Linked DNA regions of Azoarcus sp. KH32C. The protein of the gene in region 2 interacts with the protein of the main gene of each other region in a pairwise test. Links are inferred from orthologs where the notes say so. Each region holds a gene or a part of one and is shown on either strand. Other genes may lie near its edges.

Region 1 (11,599 bases), 430 kb from region 2 along the record:
TTTTGATGGAACAGGTCGAGATTGCGGCCTTCGGTGAGCTCGAACAGCGGGAAGGCGCGGTCGAGACGCGCGCCACCGTCGCGCGTGAGCGGAGCGAAGGCGAGATCGGCGCGACGCATCGTCGATGTGGTCATGAGTTCGTCGAAGGGGATCGAGATGTAGATGCCTTTGTCGAAGCTGCCTTCGCCGAAGGCCTTCTTGGACGCGTCGGTGACGGTCGCCCAGGCGCCGAAGCGCACGCCATTGGAGAATTCGCGCGACAGGTCCAGCGTCACGCCGTAGTCGCCAGCGAGGTACCGCCCCGCGCTGACCTTGGCCAATACGTCGTGGACGCCGCGGTAGTAACCAGTGACATGGCCAGTTACGGTCCTGTAGTCGCGCAGGCTGAAGTCCTGCTCGAACCCGCGCTGCTTCACCGCATTGACGTCGACACCGAGCGCCCAGCGCTCGTTCATCGGCCGGTACAGCAGCTCGCCGCCGACACCCGCGAACATCGATTCGAGCAAGCCGCCATACATCATCCCGTATAGATCCTGGTCGAGCCGGCGCGCGTGGCCGAGCTGCAGATACGGCAGGATGACGTCCGAGCGTGTCCAGTACTCGCGCAGATTGGTCCTCACGCGCGGCAGCCCGCTGGGCGCGGTGTAATCGAAGCTGTCGAAGTTGTTCAGCAGGTTGGCGCTGATCCGCCCGGCCACCCAGGTGCCGGGGCTCAGCCGGTATTCGGCGTCGAAGTTGGCATTGAACTGGTACAGGATGAAATTGTCTGGCCCGCCCAGGTTCTGGCGGTAGCCGACGCTGGCACCGTAGGTGAGCGGCGACGCGCTGGCGCGATGAAGCTCGCGGTCCACGTGCGGCGACGGAGCGATGCGTTCGACGGTGCGCCGCAGATCTTCGAGCGCCTCGGCATCGCCATCCTGCCCTGCGGCGTCGCGGAAGCGGTCGCGCTTGATGCTCGTTTCGGTCAGTGGCATGCCGTAGCGCGTGTCGACGACGGTGAGCCAGTCGACATCGCCTGCGGCGTTTGCGTCGAGAATGCGCGCGGCCCGACCGATCGCCTTCGATGCGTGGAAATAGCGCGTCTGCTCGCCTTCGACTACGATCTCGCGCTCGCGCCGCGCGATCCGGCTGACGCGATAGCCGGCGTTGTCTTCGAGCGTGCGGGCGACCTGCGACCAGTCCTGGCCGGCCTCGGACGCCGGGCTCGGCGGCGGCGTCTTGCGCAATGGCGGCGCCGGCGGATCCATGAGCTTGGTCGGCGCGCTGCGCCGGCTCAGATTGGAATGGATGACGATGCCGATCATCGCGGTATTGCCGCGTTCCCAGCCTGCACGGACATCGATCCAGTCCGACAGCCGGTAGATAGCGCCGACGTTGAACGGCGACGCCTGCTCCTGACGGTTGTGCAGAGGCTCGTTGCGGTAGTCGTTCCCGTCGTATTCGAGCATCAGTTGTAGGCCGGGGACAGGCGTCTGCCACTGCACGCCACCGAACAACGATGCACGGCCGCGGAACCAGCTGCGGGCGTTGAATTCGCCGCCCTGCCCGCCTTGCGTACCATCGTGGCGGACATCGAAACGCTTGTCGATCCAGCTCAGGGGATTGTCGACACGGCCCGCGTTGCCGACGTAGCCCCAGCCCATGCCCAAACTGAGGTCGAGGTCCCCGAAACGCTTGCTCGCGGCCACATATTCGCCGGAGAAGAGGCCCGTTCCGGCAATGTCCCGTCCGCCGACCGAGACCTGAGGCCACAACGCATCCTCCTGGAGCAGGCGCAGCTTGAGGTCGAAGGCCTTGTCCTTGAAGCTCTGGTTGCCGCTAAGCGCGTCCGGACCATAGCGGCGGTTGTAGATGCTGGCGTAACGGAAGGTGCCTTCCAGCCAATCGAAGGGCTGCAGCGTGAAACCGAATCGGCCATACGGCGAGACGCGACTGTAGAACACGGCGAGTTCACCCGCCTCGGCCATGCGCGCCGATGGCATCTGCAGCAGGCCGATGCCGCCGAAATCGCCGGTTACCGGCATCGGGCCCGCCGGAAGCGCGTCTCCGGCACGCGCGCCGGCGCTTCCGGCGCATGCACCGGCGAATGCACCGGCGAGGGCCAGGGCGACGGCGAGCGGCGAGCGCGTCATCGCGCGCTCTCCGCTGAAGGAACCGGCTGCGTAGCAAGAAAACCGGCAAGCTCCTCGTTCAGACCTTCAGCACGGCCGCGGAGCGCCTTTCCGCTCAACGGCACGACGAGACGCGCCCCGGGTGCGAGCGCCTGGTCGCGATCCTGGTTCCACAGCGCCACGCCGCGCCGCAGGACCTGCCCGTCCGGCTGGACGATGTAGAGCCAGTCCGGGTCGGCGTGAGGATGCAGCGGACAGTCGGAACGATATTGCGTGGCCGAGCGCAGGCCGACGAAGGGCAACACGCAGTCGGCCTGCACCGCGCCGGTGACGGTCACGTCGACTGGACGGGAGGGAAAGACGAGTCGATCGCCGTCGCCGAGTCGGCGATTGCTGCGCGCCTCGAGTTCGACCCGCACCGGATCGAGCGTGTCGGTCCGGCGCCCGGTGACCGGCTGGGCACGCACTCGGTCGGCCAGACGCCCGGCGAGCTCACCGAGGTCGGCCTTGCCTTCGAGACGCGCGGCCTGCTCCACCACCGCCAGATCGAACAGCAGGCCGACCTTGAGTTCGCGCTGCGCGGCGATCGCATCCCGATGGAGCCACGCCGCGCCGAGCAGATAGGCATCCGGCTGCACATCCGCCGCACGCAGCGCGTCCAGTAGCCTCGCCTGCCCCGTCAGTGCCAGCACTCCCGGATGCGCGACCCTGCCCTCCACGGCCACCGCGACCTGCGCCGAGGCACCTCCCCCGACCAGCATCACCAACACGAAGAAAAGTTGCTGGATCGTACGCATCATCGCGACGCCTCCCGGCGGGGGCGCAACTGGGTAAGCCGGACGCTGAGGCCCGGAAACAGCGATTGCTCGCTGATGAAGACGAAACCATCCTGCGGATCGACCCAGTAGCGGTTGGTCGCCTCGAAGCCGGTGCCCTCACCCCTTAGATGCTCGTCGATATGGAGCAAGCTTCGCCGCTCGCCGAGAATTTCATGCTCCTCGATGCCGACGCGTTGAAAACGCGAGCGGATGCGCACCCCGTAGCGATAGCCGGGCATCCAATCGACTTCGCGGGTGCTGTAGGTGTCGGTTCCGATACGATGCAGACCAGCCACAAAAGGATCGGGTGACTGCCCGGATTCGGCGATGAAGCGCGTCCCTTCCAGATTCTCGGGAAAACCAGCGCTACGCCGAATGAGACCGTGCTCGATGACGAACACCTGCCGGCTCGACGTTACCCAGTACTCTTCAGATCCGGTGACTCGCCCGAGGACCATCACTGCCGCACCGAAGGGGCTATCGAGCCGGAGCTGATAACGCGGACGTGCCATGACGTCGTCGCGTTTCACGTTGAGTTCCGGCGGGGACGCGACACTCGCACGAAACGTGTCGACTGCGCCACGCATGAGCGGCGAGCAGGCGCTCAGCGCGCCTGCGGCAAACAACGCCGCAACCGGAACACGATAGGGAACCAAGATGCCGAAGCCGATTAGCGGACGCGAATGTCGTTTTCGATGCCAACGCCCGTTCTTAGGAGAGTGGCAGACGGCAGCAACTGGCTGATGAAGCGGTTCCAGCGCGTGATCCCGGCGGGCCCGACAAACACGACGTCCTGCGGCTGGAGCATGAAGCGCTCTGCGAGCACGAAGGCCACCGGCGACTTAGCATCGAGCTGGAACACCTTGGCGGTGTCGCGCTCGAGATCCTCGACGCCGCGGATCACGTAGATCGCCTTGCCGTCGGCGGTTTCCTGGCGCAGGCCACCAACACTGCCAATGACGTCCGAGAGGTTAAGGTCGCGTGTCTTGAACGGCAGGGCACGCGGCTGGCCGACTTCGCCCATGACATAGACGCGGCGGCGATCGTTATAGGCGAGATGGATCTGGTCGCCATCTTTCAGCTTAATGCCATCTAGATTCGCGCCGTTGCGATTGAGGGCATCGAGATCGAGGCGGTATTCGCGTCCATCACGCTTCAGGATGAGGCTGGACAAGTCCGCGTCGAGCGTCTTGACGCCGGCCTTGCCGACCGCCTCGAGCAGTGTGAGCGGCACCGACGTGATGGGCTGCTGGGTCGTGTCGTTGAACGCGCCGGACAGCACCACCTTGCGGCTCGCGTACTTGATGACCGCGACGTCCACCTGGGGCTTCGTGACGACCTTCGTCAACTGCCGCGCAATGGTGGCTCGCAATTCCTCTATCGTCAGGCCGGCGGCCTTGATTTCGCCAATATAAGGGTAGAACAGACTTCCATCCGGCCGCACGACCCGGCCATTCGCTTCCAGCGTTTGCTGCGGCCCCGAAGGCGCGGTCATCTCCGGGTGATCCCACACGGTGATGTGCAGAACATCGTTAGATCCGATGCGATACGAATCCGGGGAGTAGTCCAACAGGGCGCGAGGCACTTGGTCCGCCTTGCGTCCGGCCTCCTGTATTGCAAGGAGCTTGGGCGTGATGGACACCAGCTCCACCCGCGCATTCTCGGGAGACTGCTCGCCGGCAAACTGCGCGGTATCGAGATACTGGCCAGGAGCAAACGCACAGCCGTGAAGAAACACGCCGGCGACAAGTGCCGGGAGAACAACCGAGACGCGAAGCATGAAAGGAAACTACCGGAGGGATGCGTGAAACAAAATCACCCGCCCTGAAAATCGGCGGGTGATTGGCGTAGCAATATGAAGGCGCTGCTTATCTCGTACCGGTCGTACCGGTCGTGCCGCCGCCTCCGCCCGCAGCGCCGCCGGCAGCCGCGCCAACCGCGACGACACCGGCACCGATGGCCACGAGGCTCGTGGTAGAGAGCCCCGCAAGTCCGACCGCTTGAGCGGCGGTCGCCAACTCGCCGGATATGGCGGCGGCCGATGCGGCTTCCGACGCCGCAGCCCCTGCGGCCGTTTCAGCCCCCGCCGCTGCTTCAGTTCCCGCCGCCGAACCCGCAGACCCAGCCGAACTGGCCGACGCCGCCCCAGACTGCGCCGCTTGGGCTCCTGCCTGATCCTGGGCGTATGCGTTGGTGATGCCAATCAACCCGACAAGAACAGCACTGAAAACGATTTTCATGCTCGCTCCCTATTTGCAAGAATTTGTACATTTCAACTTGCAAGAGTACTAAATCCATACGCATGCCGCAAGGCAAATAACATTACAACGACAAGTACATCGGCCTATATCTCTTTAAAAATGAAGAGCATATCCGGACCGCGAATCGATCCACCGCCTAGATTCCGAGCACCTGCTTCACCGTCGGCCACTGCCGGCGGCTGACCGGCAGGCGCCCGGCATCATTGGCGAGCAAGATCTCCCAGTGCGCCTCGCCTTCCTGCTCGCCGGCGCGCTCGACGCCGACGACGGCGCTGCGCGCGACGAGGCAGTTGCGGTGGATGCGCAGGAATCGTCCGGCGAATTCGGTTTCGAGTTGCACCAGGGACTCGTCGAGCAGGTATTCGCGCTCGGCGGTGTGCGCGGTGACATACTTCAGCTCGGCACGCAGGAACAACACCTCGGCGATCGGCACGAGCAGGATCCGCCCGCGCTCGCTGACGCCGAAATGCTGGCGCGCGCCCGGTGCAATGCGCTGCAAGGCCTCATCGGCCGGCCGCAGGCTGCGTCGCGCCCGCGCAAGCGCCTCCGCGAGTCGCTCGGCCCTCACCGGTTTCAGCAGGTAATCCGCCGCCGCCAACTCGAAGGCCTGCACGGCGTACTGGTCGTACGCCGTCGTGAAGACCACGGCCGGTGGCCGCTCCAGGCGTCCCAGGTGGCGGGCAAGTTCGACCCCGTCCATCACCGGCATCCGGATGTCCGCCAACACGACATCGACCTCGCCGGCCTCGATCAGCCGCAGCGCCTCGACGCCGTTCGCCGCCATGCCGGCCAGCACCGTCGGCTGGGTCGCCGCGACGTCCCCCAGCAGATCGCGCAGGCGCGCCCTCGCCGGCGCCTCGTCATCGACGATCACCACCCGCAACACGCCTTCGTTCATCGCCACCTTTCCCCCTGTTTCGCGCACCCGCAGCCCTGGGACGCCCGCCGGAAGTCCCCCGGCTTTTGCTTTATACTTTCGGCCTTTTCCGCCAGTTGACCGCACGCGCGGCCATCATGGCGCACCCCGCCCGCGGCTGGAACTGCGCGACCTTCGCCCGGTCGGCCACGGCGCAGTCATCGCAAGACGGACATTATGACAGACACCACTTCCTCGCAGCCCGCCAAGGCCTGGTCCGGCCGCTTCACCGAACCGGTCTCCGACCTCGTCAAACGTTACACCGCCTCGGTGTTCTTCGACCAGCGCATGGCGCGCCAGGATATTCGCGGTTCGCTCGCGCACGCGAAGATGCTCGCCCGCCAGGGCATCATCGGCGCGCAGGACCTCGCCGACATCGAGCGCGGCATGGCGCAGATCCTCGACGAGATCGAGCGCGGCGAATTCGGCTGGAACCTCGATGACGAGGACGTGCACCTCAACATCGAAAAGCGCCTCACCGCGCTCGTCGGCGACGCCGGCAAGCGCCTGCACACCGGCCGCAGCCGCAACGACCAGGTCGCGACCGACATCCGCCTATGGCTGCGCGACGCGATCGACCAGATCCTCACGCTGATCGGCGACTTCCAGAAGAACCTGCTCGACGTCGCCGAAGCCAACGCCGCGACGCCGATGCCGGGCTTCACCCACCTGCAGGTCGCCCAGCCGGTGACCTTCGGCCATCACCTGATGGCCTACTTCGAGATGAGCCGCCGCGACGCCGAGCGCTTCGCCGACTGCCGCAAGCGCGTGAACCGCCTGCCACTGGGCAGCGCCGCGCTGGCCGGCACGAGCTACCCGATCGACCGCGAATTCGTCGCGCAGGAGCTCGGCTTCGACGAAGTCTGCTACAACTCGCTCGATGCCGTCAGCGACCGCGACTTCGCGATCGAGTTCTGCGCTGCGTCGTCGCTGCTGATGACCCACCTGTCGCGCTTCTCCGAGGAACTGATCCTGTGGATGAGCCCGCGCGTCGGCTTCATCGACCTCGCCGACCGCTTCTGCACCGGCAGCTCGATCATGCCGCAGAAGAAGAACCCGGACGTCCCCGAACTCGTGCGCGGCAAGACCGGCCGCGTCAACGGCAGCCTGATCTCGCTGCTGACGCTGATGAAGGGCCAGCCGCTTGCGTACAACAAGGACAACCAGGAAGACAAGGAACCGCTGTTCGACACGGCGGACACCGTCATCGACACGCTGCGCATTTACGCTGACATGATCACCGGCATCCGCGTGAAGGCCGATGCGATGCGCGACGCGCTGAAGCAGGGCTACGCGACCGCGACCGATCTCGCCGACTACCTCGTCAAGAAGGGCCTACCCTTCCGCGACGCCCACGAAGCCGTCGCCCTGGCGGTCCGCGCCGCCGACGTGAAGGGCTGCGACCTGCCGCAATTCTCGCTCGACGAGCTGCGGGCGGCGATGGCGCACGTGCCGGGAGCTCCCGAGCGCCTGCAGGACGATGTATTCGGCGTGCTCACCGTCGAAGGCTCGCTGGCCTCGCGCAACCACATCGGCGGCACCGCCCCCGAACAGGTCCGCGCCGCTGTCGCACGCGCCCGCGCCGCCCTGCAGTAAAGCTGTCCATGCCGCCGCCCGGCGGCATCCCCCTCGGTGCGCCGTCCGGCGCACCGAACGCTCCCGCATGAATCAATTCACGAAGGCCATGACAAACGGCTTGTTCGGGCCCTTCGCCTGAGCTAGGTTGGAAACGTGCGCCCCAGAAGCGCATTCCATCCGGAAGTGTCGGCGATTCTTACACTTCCAAGTACGCGTGTATCAGCAGACAAAAAATTACCTTAAAAACAGGCATCTGCAATGTTGTAAAAAGCGGCACCAATCTTGCTGAGGCTTCAGCAGACCATGCCTGTTCTACGCACCGATGCTGCAAACGGGAAACGAGATGCCCATGAATAAGAATCCGATGCCCGGCCAAGAGGCGCTTGAAGCGCCCGATGCCGCAACGCCCCCCTTGAGCGTGCGGTCCCGGCGTGGCTTCATCGGCGCCGCCGCGGGCGGTGCGGGGGTGTTCCTCTCCGTCCAGGCACGTACCGCGCTCGGCGCCGTCAGCTGTCAAAGCCCGTCGGCCGCCATCAGTGGCAATCTCAGCGCTCAGCCTGCCAGCGTGACCTGTACCGGCGGAAATTCGCCGACGGTTTGGAAGCTTCAGGACACGCTTTCCAAGTGGCCGGCCGGCGCCACTCCACCGACCTTCAATACTGGGCTCACGGACTCTCTCGGCTGCAACAACGGGCACTCGATACTGGATCCGGCGTCGGTCATCGGCCAGCCGGGCACCCTGGTCAGCAGCATCCTGCCGGGAGCCATTTCCAATACCAGCCTGTGGGCCATCCTGGCCTTTCCGGCCAACTTTTCCGGCGGCGTGCTAATGAGCCACCTGATTGCCGCATGGCTGAACGGCGGTGGTTCCTTCGCGAGCTATCCGATCCAGCGCTGGCAGGTTCTGGAAATGTGGAATGCGCTAAAGACCACCGGCACCTATTGTCCTTCCTCGATGACCTGCCCTGGCAACACCGGCATGACCGAGAGCGAAGTGATCGCCTTCATCACACAGACCTACGATTTCACCTCAGACCTCGTATCCGTCTGCACGATCGCGGGAACCAGCACCAACAGCTCCGGCACCACCACAACGACGACCGGCGGCGGCAAGAAGGGCAAGTAACCGCCTGTCGCAACCTCACGCTTGGCCACACCCTTGCCACCGGGACCGTCGATCCGCCCGTACCCCGGGCGATCCCTTGCTCTCTCGCCCGCGTGGGACGGCGACGGTGCGGCCGTCGTCTTCGATCGGAACTCCGGCGACTACTGGATCGTGTCGCCCCTCGCGCACGAAGTCGTCCGGCGCATCGTCACGACGGGCCAGGAGGATACGGCGGAACTCGTCCACCATCTCACCGACGCCGGATCCCGCACCACCGACACGGAAACAACCGTGATCGGCGTGATCCGTGAACTGGTACAGCGTGAAATCCTGACGGATGCGTAAAACTGGCCTCGCCCCTCATCGACGAGGCAACGGCATTGATCGACACAACCCTCCGAATCGCCCCCGTCACGCTGCGACTCCGCTCGCCGTTCGGGTCGGTTCGCGCGCATGTCGACTTCTTCTACCCCGACGCCGTCGAGACCGGGCGCGCCGACACCTTCACGGACTTCGACGTCCGCATCGCGCGGGGGGCCGGGGTGCGCAGCTGGCTCCGGCCGCAAGCCCAGTTCCTGCTCGACCACAACGAGCCCTTCCTGCCGCTTCCGGCGGCGCAGGCCGCCGCGCTGTTCGAATGGGGACTCAACTGGTGTCTCGCCACGCGACCGCTCGGCTATCTCGTGATGCATGCGGCGGTCGTCGCGCGAGACTCAGACGCCCTGGTGATGCCGGGGTTTCCCGGTGCCGGCAAGAGCACGCTGTGCGCGGCGCTGACCTTTCTGAAGGACTGGCGGCTCCTCTCCGACGAGCTGGCGATACTCGATCCCGAAACCGCCCGCCTGCATCCGAACCCGCGCCCGATCTGCCTCAAGAACGCGTCGATCGACATCGTCGGCGCCTTCCCCGGCGCGACGCTCGGACCGGTCTACCAGGACACGCGCAAGGGCACTGTCACCCATGCTGCGCCCCCGCCCCAATCGCGCGCCAAGGCCGAAAAGACCGCGCGCTGCCGCTGGGTCGTCTTTCCGCGCTATGTCGCCGACGCCGATCCCTGGTGTGACGAAATCGGCCGAGCGGAAGCTTTCGCCCGCATCGCGGAGCAGTCTTTCAACCGCGACCGCATGGGCGAAACCGGCTTTCGCGCCTTGTGCGCGATGCTCGACGGGGCGCGCTGCTTCGAGATTGCTTACGATTCGACCGAGCGCGCGCTGAACCTGATCGATGCCATCACGGGCGGCTGACCCGATGTCGATGAACGCCTCCGCCCCACCGCTGATCGAGGTCCTCAAGGACCCGGCTCGCGCCTGCCGACTCGCGGACGGCGATTGGTCGGCACTGATCGCCAGCGGGCGGGCCGCCAACCTGCTCGGACTTCTGGCGGTTCGCCTGCGGCAGGCGAACATCCCGCTTCCACCAGCCCCGCAGCGCCACCTCGACGCCGTCGCCCAACTCAGCGAGCGCCAGCGCCAGTCGGTCCGCTGGGAAATCCACTGCCTGCAGCGTGCGCTGGCGGCCCTGCGAATACCCGCCGTGCTACTCAAGGGCGCCGCCTATGCGATGTCGGATCACCCCGTGAGCCACGGGCGCCTCTTTGGCGACATCGACATCCTCGTACCCCGTGAAACGATTGGCGACGTCGAACTGCGGCTGATGATCGCCGGCTGGACTTCGGGCAAGAACGACGCCTACGACCAGCGCTATTACCGGCAATGGATGCACGAACTGCCGCCGATGGTGAACGTGCGCCGCGGCACCGTCCTCGACGTCCATCACACCATCCTGCCGCTGACATCGCGCCATGCGCCAGACGCGCGTCACATCATCGAGTCCGCGAGACCGCTCGACGGCTTCCCGTCGATCCGCATCCCACGCCCCGAGCACCTGCTCATCCACAGCATCGTGCACCTCGTGCACGACGGCGAGCTTCCGAACGGACTGCGGGATCTGTTCGACATCGACGGCTTGATTCGGGACGGCGCGCGCGCGCCCGACTTCTGGCTGCGCGTGGAGACCGCCGCGACGGAGCTCGGGCTCGCCGCGCCGACGGCGCTGGGTCTGACGCTCGCGCAGCGGCTGATCGGCAGTCCTGTCCCGACCGAGACCGTCCAACGACTTCGAGCCGGAACGCGTGCGTCGCCGCTCCTTCACGGGCTCTATGCCCGAGCGCTAAGGCCGGACAACGAGGTAAGCGGGGATGTCGGGGCGCTCATCGCGCGAAGCGCGATCTACTTGCGCGCCCATTGGCTGCGCATGCCTCCCCACCTTCTCGCGCGACACTTGCTGTACAAGTCTGCCGCGAGGATGAGGAAGACGGAAGGCAGCGCCGCCGGTGCCGCCTGAGCAGGCGGCGGCAGGGGTCTTACTTCGTGACGACGCCGGCTTCGGCGAGCATCGACTGCAGTTCGCCGTTCTCGTACATCTCGCGCATGATGTCGCAGCCGCCGATGAACTCGCCCTTGATATAGAGCTGCGGGATCGTCGGCCAGTTGGCGTATTCCTTGATGCCGTTTCGGATGTCGTCGTTCTCGAGCACGTTCACCGAGAAGAGGTCGGAAACGCCGAGGTTCTTCAGGATCTGCACGGCAGTCGCCGAGAAGCCGCACATCGGAAACTGCGGCGTCCCCTTCATATAGAGCACGACGGGATTGCCGGCAACCTGTTCGCGAATGACTTCCTGGATGTTCATGGCGTACGCCTCAAAAGTTGAGTAATTAAGTCGGAAAATTTTAGGCATTGCCCGCGGTGCAGTCAACAGCACCGCACTGTGCGTATCTGCGGGGACGGTCAGCGCCCCAGCCACTGGCCGC
Region 2 (11,820 bases):
CCAGCCAAGCGATCCGCGTCGTCAGCACGCGGGTCTTCCCCGAACCGGCGCCCGCAAGAATCAGTGCATGACGCGGGGGGAGAGTGACGGCCTGGAGTTGTTCGGCGTTCAGATTGGCAAGCAGATCGGACATGCGTTTTTTCCTCTAGAGGCCGAGATTCTAACCGGCACGGGCATCAAGACTGGCATCTCCACCACTGTTGCGGCGCTGCAACACGACCCTTGAAGTTGTCTGACCATTGGACTAATTTCCAATTGTGCAAAGCAACACAGGTTTGAGCGGGATCAAGGCAGGCCACGGTTTGAGGCTTCAAAATCCGCTCCGCTCGACATGACGCACTGCAATAACCGCGCGCACCACCGGCCCAAAAAGCGGATCCGTGCGGCGCAAGATACGGCCGAAAATGGTCGATTGGAGAAGCAAATGATGAAGACCCCAAAGCTGCTGCCCTGGTATGCCCGCAAGGCAGGCGTATCGATCGAACGTGCCACGGTCCTGTGGCACAAGGCCGTACGTGAGGCAACGGCTGAAACCGGCTGGGTTGGCACCTCCGAATACTGGGGCGAAGCGATGAACTCCTTCCTCCGCCTCCTCGAAGAAGAGCGCGACAGCTTCTGCGCTCCGCACGTGACACCCTTCGTGCGCACCCAAAACCGTATCTGGCGCCTGCCGCTGACCGCGATGGAAGACATGTTCGCCGCCTTTTCGGCGAACTGGCAGCGCCACGACGGCACGTCGCGCAAAGCGGCCTGAGCCGTCATCCCGAATTCGCGCCCTCCGGCGCACCCATCTTCCTCCCTCTCCCTCAGTGGAGATTCAAGCATCCGGCGCAAGTCCGGGTGCTTTTTTTTGCCCGCATTCCCCGTCGACCCGTAGCGCGTCGCGCACGAGCCGGCAGGGCTTCGCGCTATACTTGCGCGTTTTCCACGCCTTTAGCCCCTCCCATGCAGGACAAATACACCCCCGCGACGGTAGAAGCCGCTGCCCAACAGCACTGGGAAAGCACCCAGGCGTTCCGTGTCACCGAGGACGCGAACAAGCCCAAGTACTACTGCCTGAGCATGTTCCCCTACCCCTCGGGCAAGCTGCACATGGGCCACGTGCGCAACTACACCATCGGTGACGTGCTCGCCCGCTATCACCGCATGCGCGGCTACAACGTCCTGCAACCCATGGGCTGGGACGCGTTCGGCATGCCGGCGGAAAACGCCGCGATCCAGAACAACGTGCCGCCGGCGAAGTGGACCTACGCCAACATCGACTACATGAAGGGCCAGCTGAAGCGCCTGGGCTTCGCGATCGACTGGTCGCGCGAGCTCGCGACCTGCAAGCCCGACTACTACCGCTGGGAACAGTGGCTCTTTACGCGCCTGTACAAGAAAGGCCTGGTCTACAAGCGCCTCGGCACCGTCAACTGGGACCCGGTCGACGAGACCGTGCTTGCCAACGAGCAGGTCATCGATGGCCGCGGCTGGCGCAGCGGCGCTGTGGTCGAAAAACGCGAAATACCGATGTACTACATGAAGATCACCGCCTACGCGGATGAGCTTCTCGACGCGCTTGACGGCCTGCCGGGCTGGCCTGAGCAGGTCAAGCTGATGCAGAAGAACTGGATCGGCCGCTCCGAAGGCGTCGAAATCCATTTCCCCTACGACCTGTCGACGGTCGGCAGCTCAGGCGTGCTGAAGGTCTTCACGACCCGCGCCGACACCCTGCTGGGCGCGACCTACGTCGCCGTCGCGGCCGAGCATCCGCTTGCGCTGCAAGCCGCGAAGAACAATCCGGAACTCGCCGCCTTCGTCGACGAATGCCGCCACGGCGGTATCGCCGAAGCCGATCTTGCGACGATCGAGAAGAAGGGCATGCCGACCGGCCTGCGCGTCGTGCATCCGATCACCGGCGAATATCTCCCGGTGTGGGTCGCCAACTACGTGCTGATGGGCTACGGCGAAGGTGCGGTGATGGCCGTCCCCGCCCACGACGAACGCGACTTCGCCTTCGCAACCAAGTACCAACTGCCGATCCAGATGGTCGTGCGCTCGACCCGCGACGCTTATTCGGAAACCGCCGCCCCGTGGCAGGACGCCTACGCTGAACCCGGTCGCCTCGTGAATTCGCGCAAGTACGACGGCCTGCACTTTCAGGACGCCGTCGATGCGATCTCGGCCGACCTGCAGGCCACCGGCCTCGGCATGAAGCGCACCCAGTACCGCCTGCGCGATTGGGGCATCTCGCGCCAGCGCTACTGGGGTTGCCCGATCCCGATGATCCACTGCGACGACTGCGGCGACGTCCCCGTGCCGGACGAGCAACTGCCGGTCGTGCTGCCCGAGAACGTCGAAGTCACCGGCCGCGGTTCGCCGCTGGCCAAGATGCCCGAGTTCTACCAGTGCTCCTGCCCGAGCTGTGGCAAGCCGGCACGGCGCGAAACCGACACGATGGACACCTTCGTCGAGTCGTCCTGGTACTTCCTGCGCTACGCCTGCACCGACAATGCCACTGCGATGGTCGATTCGCGCGTCAATTACTGGGCGCCGGTCGACCAGTACATCGGCGGCATCGAACATGCGATCCTGCACCTCCTCTACTCGCGCTTTTTCACCCGTGCGATGCGCGACGAAGGCATGGTCAACGTCTCCGAGCCCTTCACCAACCTGCTGACGCAGGGCATGGTGGTCGCCGACACCTACTACCGCGAAGCCGACAACGGCAAGAAGGATTGGATCAACCCGGCCGACGTCCAGGTCGAGCGTGATGACAAGGGCCGTCCCGTCGGCGCGAAGCTCACTGCCGACGGCCAGCCCGTCGTCATCGGCGGCACCGAAAAGATGTCGAAGTCGAAGAACAACGGCGTCGACCCACAGGCGCTCGTCGAGCGTTACGGCGCCGACACGGCCCGCCTCTTCATCATCTTCGCCGCACCGCCCGATCAACAGCTCGAATGGTCGGATTCCGGCGTCGAAGGCGCGTACCGCTTCCTGCGCCGCGTGTGGTCCTTCGGCCACGCTTTCGCAACCGAATACAAGGCGGCTCTGCCCGCCAGCCGCAGCCTGGCTTCCGCCAAGCTGCCGGAAAGCCTGGCCGCCGTGCGTCGCGAAATCCACACCTGTCTCAAGCAGGCCAACTACGACTTCGGCAAGCATCAGTTCAACACCGTCGTTTCGGCGGCGATGAAGATCCTCAACGCCCTCGAAAAGGCCGCGCGCGACGATGCCGCGGCCCACGCGGAAGTTGTCGAAGAGGGTCTGTCGATCCTGCTGCGCCTGCTCGCACCGATCACGCCACACGTCGCGCATGCGCTATGGAGCGAGTGTGGTTTCGCCGGCGACCTGCTGCAGGCCGCCTGGCCGGAGCCGTCGGAGAGCGCGCTCAAGCAGGACGAGATCGAACTCGTCGTGCAGGTGAACGGCAAGCTCCGCGGCAGCGTGAAGGTCGCCGCCGACGCGCCGACCTCGCAGATCGAAGCCCTCGCGCTGGCCTCGGAAGCCGCCGTGAAATTCATGGAAGGCAAGCCGCCGCGCAAGGTCGTGGTCGTGCCGGGCCGGCTCGTCAATATCGTCGTCTGAGGAAGCTCCGGATGTCCCACAGCCGTTCGCGTCGCCGCACGCTCGCTGCACTCGCCGCCCTCGCGACAGCCGGAGCGCTCTCCGGCTGCGGCTTCCAGCTGCGCGGCCCACGGCCGCTGGCGTTTTCGAGCATCTACTTAGGTGTAAGCACCCAGAGTGACCTGGGTGCGGCGTTGCGGCGCCGGATTCGCGCCAGCGGCAGCACCAGCGTCGAAGACGATCCGGCAAGAGCCGACGTGCGTCTCGAAATCCTGCGCAACGAACGCCACCGCGACATCCTGACGCTGACCGGCGCCGGCAAGGTCCGCGAGTATGAACTGACCTACTCGATCGCCTTCCGGCTCGTCGACCGCTCCGGCGCGGAGCGAATTGCCCCAACGGTCATCACCGCGAAACGCGAATACAATTTCGACGACTCGCAGGTGCTGGCGAAGGAACAGGAAGAGGCGCTGCTATACAACGACATGCAGGGCGACCTGGTCGAGCAGTTGGTGCGGCGCCTGGCCGCCGTCAAGTCGTGATCCTGCGCCCGGACCAGCTGCCAGGAATCCTCGAGAAACCGCTCGCCCCGCTCTACCTGCTGCATGGCAACGAGCCGCTCCTGGTGCTCGAAGCCGCGGACCTCATACGTGCCGCGGCTCGTCGCCAGGGTTACACGGAGCGGGAAACGCTGGTTGTCGGACAAGGCTTCAAGTGGGATGCACTGAATGCCGCCGCCGGCAATTTTTCGCTGTTCGGCGGTTCGAAGCTAATCGACCTCCGCATCCCCAACGGAAAACCCGGACGGGACGGCGGCGACGCGCTGCAACGCCACGCACGCAACGCGACCGACGGCGTCGTCACACTGATCACACTACCGGAACTCGACTGGGCGGCCCGCAAGGCGGCTTGGTTCACGGCGCTATCCGAAGCCGGGATTGCAGTCGAACTCAATGCCCCTGAACGCGAACGCTTGCCGGAATGGATCGGCGCACGACTCGCGCGTCAGAAGCAGAGCGCGGCGCCCGAAGCGCTCGCCTTCATCGCCGATCACGTCGAAGGCAACCTGCTCGCCGCACACCAGGAAATTCTCAAACTCGGACTGTTGCACGAGGAAGGCAGGCTGAGCCTTGAGGACGTGCAGGACGCGGTGCTGAACGTCGCGCGCTACGACATCGACAAACTCCGTCACGCCGTCCTCGAGGGGGACCCGTCGCGCTGCGTTCGACTGCTCGAAGGCCTACAAGGCGAAGGCGCCGCGCCGCCACTGGTGCTGTGGGCGCTCGCCAACGAAATCCGCACCCTCGCCTCACTCAGCACAGGTGTCGCGGCCGGCCAACAACTGACAGCGCTGATGAAGGCGGAGCGGATCTTCGACGAACGGCGCCGCCAGGCCATCCAGCGCGCGCTGCCGCGACTTCAGCCTGCGGCCCTGCGCGCGGCCCTGCTGCACGCGGCAAAGATCGATCGCATCATCAAAGGACTTACCGCCGGCGACGTCTGGGACGAGTTCCAGCAACTCGCCTTGCGCCTCTCGCGACGCTGACCGCTGCCGTAGCGACGCGTCACAGCTTCGCGCCATCCCTTCCGCACTGCCCACTGGCCGCGAAGGCACGTTCGATGTTTTAATCGTCTTTTGATTCGCAACACCGAACGCTCATGGATATCCAGGAATACATGCAGACCTTGGGCCGCCAGGCCCGCGCCGCGTCGCGCCAACTGGCGGCGGCATCGACCGCCGACAAGAACCGCGCGTTGCTCGCGATGGCTGCTGCGATCCGCGAGCGCAGCGCCGAACTTCTGGCCGCCAACGCCCGCGACCTCGAAGAAGCCCGTGCTGCCGGACTCGAACCGGCGATGATCGACCGCCTGACCCTCAGCGCGACGGGCATCGAAGCGATGGCCGCCGGCCTCGAACAGATCGCCGCCCTGCCCGATCCGGTCGGCGAAATCACGGACGTCAAGCGCCGTCCATCCGGCATCGAAGTCGGCAAGATGCGCGTACCGCTCGGCGTCATCGGCATCATCTACGAGGCCCGCCCGAACGTGACGGCCGATGCGGCAGCGCTCTGCCTCAAGTCCGGCAACGCCGCGATCCTGCGCGGAGGCAAGGAAGCCCTGCACTGCAACCAGGCGATCGCGGCCTGCGTCCGGAGCGGCCTCGCAGCCGCGGGCCTGCCCGAAGCCGCCGTGCAGGTCGTGGACACCACCGACCGCGCCGCCGTCGGCCATCTGATCACGATGCCCGAGTACGTTGACGTGATCGTCCCGCGTGGCGGCAAGGGCCTGATCGAACGCATCTCGCGCGAAGCGCGCGTGCCGGTCATCAAGCACCTGGACGGCAACTGCCACGTCTACGTCGAAACCCAGGCCGATCCGGACAAGATCACTCCGATCGTCGAAAACGCCAAGACACAACGCTACGGCACCTGCAATACCGCCGAGTCGCTCTTGATCGACCGTGCCGTCGCCAAACGCTTCCTGCCCGAGATCGGACGCATGCTGGCGGCCAAGCACGTCGAAATGCGCTGCTGCCCGGAATCGCTCGCGATTCTGCGCGAAGCGGGAGTCGATGCCGATCGCCTCGTCGCCGCCACGGAGCAGGACTGGCATGAGGAATACCTCGCCCCGATCATCGCCGTCAAAGTCGTCGCCGGCATCGACGAGGCGATTTCGCACATCAATGCCTACAGTTCGGGTCACACGGAAGCCATCATCACCGAGAATCACTCCCGCGCGATGCGCTTCCTGCGCGAAGTCGATTCGGCCTCGGTCATGGTCAACGCCTCGACCCGCTTCGCCGACGGCTTCGAATACGGTCTCGGAGCCGAAATCGGCATCTCGACCGACAAGATCCATGCGCGCGGCCCGGTCGGCCTAGAAGGGCTGACGAGCCAGAAGTGGATCGTGTTCGGCAATGGCGAAGTGCGGCGCTGAACGCACGACCAACCGGGGGACAAGATGGGGATCCTGAACGGCCTGCGGCGATCGGTCGCACTCCTTTTCCTGGTTTTCTGGGCCTGCGGCGCGCAAGCGACCACCGACGTGGCGGGCATCGGTTTCGACGACGCGACAACCGTCGCAGGCCAATCGCTCGCCCTGAACGGCGCAGGACTTCGGACCCGAATGGTCTTCAAGGTCTATGCGATCGGCCTTTATCTGCCGCAACGCGCCGGCAACCTTGCCGCAATCCTCTCTGCGCCTGGAGCGAAACGAATCCGCCTCGTGACGCTGCGCGATCTGGATGCCGAGCAGTTCGTCGGGGGCTTGCTGGAAGGCCTGAAGAAGAACCATACGCCGCAAGAATTGGCTTCGCTCCAGCCCTCGATCGACGCATTCCGCAATATCATGCTGTCGCTGAAGGAGACCCCAAAAGGCACCCAGGTCCTGCTCGACTCGATTCCCGGCAGCGGCACGCGGCTGACTGTCGGCGGCACGCGTCGCGGCGACGACATCCCCAACGAAGGCTTCTATCCGGCCCTGCTCCGCATCTGGCTCGGCGAACACCCCGCCGACGACGAACTCAAGCAAGCCCTATTGGGCAAGGGCAGCTGAGGCTCGCTTGATCGCCACCCGCCGTCCACCTTCGATGACCGAATTCGCCGCAGTCATCGAATTGCCCTTCGGACATTTCGGCATTCGCACCGCCGAGGACCGCGTGCAGGAACTCGTCTTTCTTCCGCCCGACGCGACCCCCAAGTCTCCCGACAATCTTCTGGCCGAGCGCGCCGCGCATCAAATCGCGCTCTGGATCGAAGATCCGGACCGCCCCTTCGACCTGCCGCTCGTCGAACGCGGCACGGCTTTCCAGCGCCGCGTATGGGCGGCCATCACAGCAATCCCGCGAGGCCGACAGCGCCGTTACGGCAGCATCGCCGCGGAACTCGGCAGCGCCGCACGCGCCGTCGGGCAGGCCTGCGGCGCCAATCCCTTTCCGCTGGTGGTTCCCTGCCACCGTGTCGTCGCCGCAGGAAGCCTCGGCGGCTTCGCGAACGCCACGGACGGCTACCTCATCAGCGCGAAACGCTGGCTGCTCGAATTCGAAGCACGGTCGTGAGCAGCACGGAAAGCCGACTTCCGGCCGAGACCCTTGCCGAGCTCGATGCCTTCAACGACGCAATGTGGCTCGAGCACGGCCTGTCGAAGAACACACTCGCGAGCTACCGCAGCGATCTCGCGCTATTTGCGCATTGGCTGCAGCGCCGCGGCGGCACCCTTAGCCAAGCCGACGCCGCCGACCTGATGGCCTATCTGGCCGAATTCAGTCTTGCCGCCCGTCCCACCAGCCAGCGACGACTCCTATCGTCATGGCGCCGTTATTTTCATTATCTCCTCGCTCAAGGGCGCATCGACACCGATCCCACCGCTCTGCTGGATCCACCGATGCGCACCGAGCGTTTCCCGAAAACCCTGACCGAAAGACAAGTTGAAAGCCTCCTCGCGGCTCCCGACCTCGACACCCCGACCGGCCTGCGCGACCGCAGCATGATCGAGGTCATGTACGCCAGCGGATTGCGCGTATCGGAACTCGTCGAACTCAAGATCTTTTCGGTCAGCATCAACGACGGACTGGTCAGGATAATGGGAAAAGGAAACAAGGAGCGGCTCGTCCCGCTCGGAGAAGAGGCGGTCGACTGGCTTCGACGCTATATTCAGGAAGCGCGTCCGATATTGCTTGCTCGCCGCAGTTGCGACGAAGTCTTCGTCACGCGGCGAGGCTCCGGCATGAGCCGCCAGATGTTCTGGCGCATCATCAAACAATACGCGCTCGTCGCCGGGATTCCCACGGACCGCATTTCGCCCCATACCTTGCGCCATGCCTTCGCAACCCATCTGCTGAATCATGGCGCCGACCTGCGAGTCGTGCAGATGCTCCTCGGACACGCGGACATTTCCACGACCCAGGTCTATACGCACATCGCGCGCGAACGACTCAAGTCCCTGCACGAAATTCATCATCCCCGCGCTTGAGGCCGCCGCATTGCCGTCGCATAATCCGCAGGATCGACCGCGGATTACTCCCATGAGCAAAATGCAACAACATGCGCCCGAAACTCCGGCGACGCGATTTCTCAAGCAACATCACATCGCTTTTTCTACCCATCTTTACGAATACGAGCCTCACGGGGGAACGAGCGTTTCGTCGCGCGAACTAAATGTTTCGGAACACTCCGTTATCAAGACGCTGATAATGGAAGATGAAAACGGCGAACCGCTTGTTGTGCTGATGCATGGCGACCACAAGGTGTCGACGAAGGAACTTGCGCGCCAGACCGGACGCAAACGCATCGAGCCTTGCGCCCCCGAGGTGGCCAATCGTCATTCCGGCTATCTCGTCGGAGGCACCTCTCCTTTCGGACTGCGCAAGCGCATGCCGATTCTCATGGAAAAAACCATTCTCGACCTGCCGCTCATCTACATCAACGGCGGCAGGCGCGGCTTCCTCATCGGCATTCACCCGCATGATGTGATCCGAATTCTCCAGCCGCAACTCGTGGAGGTCGCGATTTGATTCGTGACTTTATGCCCTGATTAATCCCCGGAATTGCGAAAAAGATTTTAACCGCCGAATTTTGCTGGCAGAATATCCGAAGCCAATCATGGATCAGAGCGCATCCCGACACCGGGACCGATCCGAATTGACACCGATCTCGCAATAACCACATGTACAAACGGGGATAAAAATGGAAATCGCCAAACTGTCGCTGACCGAATTGCGTCGTCTTCAATCGAAGATCGAGACCGAAATTCGGCGCCGCAGCGACGCTACGCGTCGCGACCTGCTCAAGAAGATGCAGAAGATGGCGGCCGATGAAGGTCTATCCCTGAGCGACCTGCTGCCTAATGCCGCAACCGAAGAAAAGGCAGCTCCGGCCAAGGCCAAAGCCAAGGGCAAAGCCGCCAGCAAGAAGACCGGCACGGTTCCGGTCAAGTACCGCAATCCGGCCAACCCGTCGATCGGCTGGAGCGGCCGTGGCCGCAAGCCCCAGTGGGTAATCGACTGGCTGGGGCAAAACAAGCCCTTGGCCGATCTCGAAGCGAAAGCGGAAGCTTGATCCGGGCGCCATGCGCCCGACATCCCGAGCTTTCAGCTCGCCGTCGCGGGAGGAGAAACCCCCTCCTTCCCGCGCTGAATGAATACGCCCACGCGGCGCACTCCTTTCATCACGCCGATCTTGGCAATCCGGATCTTCACCCACGGCGCGCCGAAATCGTCGAGCAGCAGCTTGACGACGAATTCCCCGAGCGTTTCGATAAGATTGAAATGCTGCTCGGCCAGCTCCTTGCGTATCCGCTCGATCACTTCCGCATAGTTGATGGTATCGGCAATATCGTCGTGCTCGGCGGCGGAATCGGGAACACCGAAGGTCAGGTTCAGCTCGACCGTCTGCGGCGCAGCCTTCTCGCGCGGATAGATTCCTATCCACGCCTGCACTCGCAGCTCCTCAATGAAAATAAAGTCCATGGCGGTTCCTGATTAGAATCGCGGCAATTCTAGGTGAAAACATGACCCTGCTGCCTCTCTTACTCGCCGGCTACCTTCTCGGCTCGATCCCGTTTGCGATTGTCTCAAGCCGTTTGTTCGGCTTGGCAGACCCGCGCAAGTACGGATCCGGCAATCCGGGCGCCACCAATGTACTGCGCAGTGGCAACAAAGGCGCGGCACTGATGACCCTGGTCGGAGACTGCGCAAAAGGCTGGCTCGCGGTGTGGGCCGCGCAACGTCTGGGCTTCGAACCCACGATCGCCGCACTCGCCGGCCTCGCGGCCTTCCTCGGCCACGTCTTCAGCGTCTTCCTGCGCTTCAATGGCGGAAAGGGCGTTGCCACCGCGCTTGGTGTTCTCGCCGGCATCAGCGGATGGATCGCATTGACCGCGCTGCTCGTCTGGCTCGCCGTCGCCTTCACCACTCGCTACTCGTCCGCGGCAGCCCTTGCCGCTGCCGTCGCAACGCCTATTGCCGGCTATCTGATCCTTGGCTCTACTCCGACGATCACGGTACTCCTGCTGATCGCAGCCATCCTGATCTGGCGTCACGCCCCCAATATCCGCAAGCTGCTCAACGGCACTGAAAGCAAGATCGGTTCGCGCAAGAAGGCCTGACGCCTTATGCTCCGGCCGCAAGCGCATTCGGCGACCGTAATGCTGCAAGCGGCCAGCGCGGATACACTCGCACGGCGAAGTCCGGATTGACGACCTGACCCGCCTTCAACCTCAGCGCGCCTGCAAAAGCAATCATGGCGCCGTTATCCGTGCAAAGCTCGGGTTCGGGATAGTAGACACGCCACTTCCGCCGACGCGCCGCACTATCCAGCCTTTCCCGCAAGCGACGATTGGCCCCTACGCCGCCGGCGACGACGAGCCGCGAATGCCCGGTCTGCTCCAGGGCCTTCAGCGCCTTCGCGCACAACACCTCGACGACCGCCTCCTGGAAATCCGCCGCCAGATCCGCGACGTGCGCCGGATTCCACGCATCGCCGGAGACAACATTCAATACCGCCGTTTTCAGGCCGCTGAAGCTGAAGTCCAGATCGCCCGAGCGCAACATCGGCCGCGGCAACGCAAAGCATCCGGGCTTTCCGGACTCCGCCAAGCGTGCCAGTTGCGGACCGCCGGGGTAGCCCAGTCCGATCAGTTTCGCCGTCTTGTCGAAAGCCTCGCCGGCGGCATCGTCGAGCGACTCGCCCAGCAGCGCGTATTCGCCGACGCCGGTCACTTCCATCAATTGAGTATGCCCCCCGGAGACCAGCAGGGCCACAAACGGAAACTGCGGCGGATCCTGCGCCAGCAGAGGTGAAAGCAAGTGCCCCTCGAGATGATGAACCGGCAGGACCGGCACATCCAATGCGAGGCCCAGCGACTCCGCATAGCTCGCGCCCACCAGCAACGCTCCGGCGAGCCCTGGACCCGCGGTGTAGGCAATGGCGTCGATCTGCGGCAGCCCGCAGTCCGCCGCCTCAAGCGTCTGCCGTACGAGAACCGGCAAGAGCCGTATATGGTCACGCGATGCAAGCTCGGGCACGACGCCGCCATAGGCCGCGTGCAGGTCGATCTGCGAGTGCACCCGATGCCCGAGCAATCCGGCATCGGTATCGAATACCGCCACCCCGGTCTCGTCGCACGAAGTCTCGATTCCCAGCACTCTCATCCTTGCCCCAGTCGCTCTTTCCGCGTAAGAAACCCGCATTCTAACGACCTTGACAAGCCGAAGCTAAGTTTCTGCTTGGCTTATCCGGAGTCAGCCGATATAATTGCTCTCTTTTCCGCCTACAG

The links.
Region 1: the proteins of AZKH_RS06255 (region 2) and AZKH_RS04390 interact in binary tests that used the Escherichia coli proteins (3 or more experiments, as listed by UniProt). The link is inferred for Azoarcus sp. KH32C from one-to-one orthologs.

Annotation. Positions count from the first base shown.
Region 1 is NC_020516.1:961,778-973,376, reverse strand. What follows is about bases 4,208-6,966. They hold AZKH_RS04390 (LytTR family DNA-binding domain-containing protein), read right to left. Parts: upstream 6,089-6,966; coding sequence 5,327-6,088; downstream 4,208-5,326. Other genes in these bases: argH (argininosuccinate lyase), read left to right, coding at 6,284-6,966; AZKH_RS26150 (hypothetical protein), read right to left, coding at 4,798-5,169; AZKH_RS04400 (polysaccharide biosynthesis/export family protein), read right to left, coding at 4,208-4,709. Outside these bases: AZKH_RS04415 (YjbH domain-containing protein), read right to left, coding at 1-2,132; AZKH_RS04410 (capsule biosynthesis GfcC family protein), read right to left, coding at 2,129-2,911; AZKH_RS04405 (YjbF family lipoprotein), read right to left, coding at 2,908-3,516; more of AZKH_RS04400, read right to left, coding at 3,600-4,207; more of argH, read left to right, coding at 6,967-7,702; AZKH_RS04380 (hypothetical protein), read left to right, coding at 8,034-8,810; AZKH_RS04375 (hypothetical protein), read left to right, coding at 8,832-9,134; AZKH_RS04370 (HprK-related kinase A), read left to right, coding at 9,170-10,033; AZKH_RS04365 (nucleotidyltransferase family protein), read left to right, coding at 10,044-11,132; grxD (Grx4 family monothiol glutaredoxin), read right to left, coding at 11,152-11,478; prmC (peptide chain release factor N(5)-glutamine methyltransferase), read right to left, coding at 11,577-11,599. UniProt on the Escherichia coli protein: Member of the two-component regulatory system BtsS/BtsR, which is part of a nutrient-sensing regulatory network composed of BtsS/BtsR, the low-affinity pyruvate signaling system YpdA/YpdB and their respective target proteins, BtsT and YhjX.
Region 2 is NC_020516.1:1,390,719-1,402,538, reverse strand. What follows is about bases 4,365-7,344. They hold AZKH_RS06255 (glutamate-5-semialdehyde dehydrogenase), read left to right. Parts: upstream 4,365-5,205; coding sequence 5,206-6,483; downstream 6,484-7,344. Other genes in these bases: AZKH_RS27610 (methylated-DNA--[protein]-cysteine S-methyltransferase), read left to right, coding at 7,136-7,344; AZKH_RS06250 (chalcone isomerase family protein), read left to right, coding at 6,508-7,101; holA (DNA polymerase III subunit delta), read left to right, coding at 4,365-5,092. Also shown: AZKH_RS06280 (UvrD-helicase domain-containing protein), read right to left, coding at 1-133; AZKH_RS06275 (hypothetical protein), read left to right, coding at 425-754; leuS (leucine--tRNA ligase), read left to right, coding at 946-3,567; LPS assembly lipoprotein LptE, read left to right, coding at 3,579-4,088; more of holA, read left to right, coding at 4,085-4,364; more of AZKH_RS27610, read left to right, coding at 7,345-7,603; site-specific tyrosine recombinase XerD, read left to right, coding at 7,600-8,517; ybaK (Cys-tRNA(Pro) deacylase), read left to right, coding at 8,570-9,058; AZKH_RS06230 (H-NS family nucleoid-associated regulatory protein), read left to right, coding at 9,231-9,602; AZKH_RS06225 (dihydroneopterin aldolase), read right to left, coding at 9,635-10,012; glycerol-3-phosphate 1-O-acyltransferase PlsY, read left to right, coding at 10,054-10,650; tRNA (adenosine(37)-N6)-threonylcarbamoyltransferase complex transferase subunit TsaD, read right to left, coding at 10,655-11,695. UniProt on the Escherichia coli protein: Catalyzes the NADPH-dependent reduction of L-glutamate 5-phosphate into L-glutamate 5-semialdehyde and phosphate. The product spontaneously undergoes cyclization to form 1-pyrroline-5-carboxylate.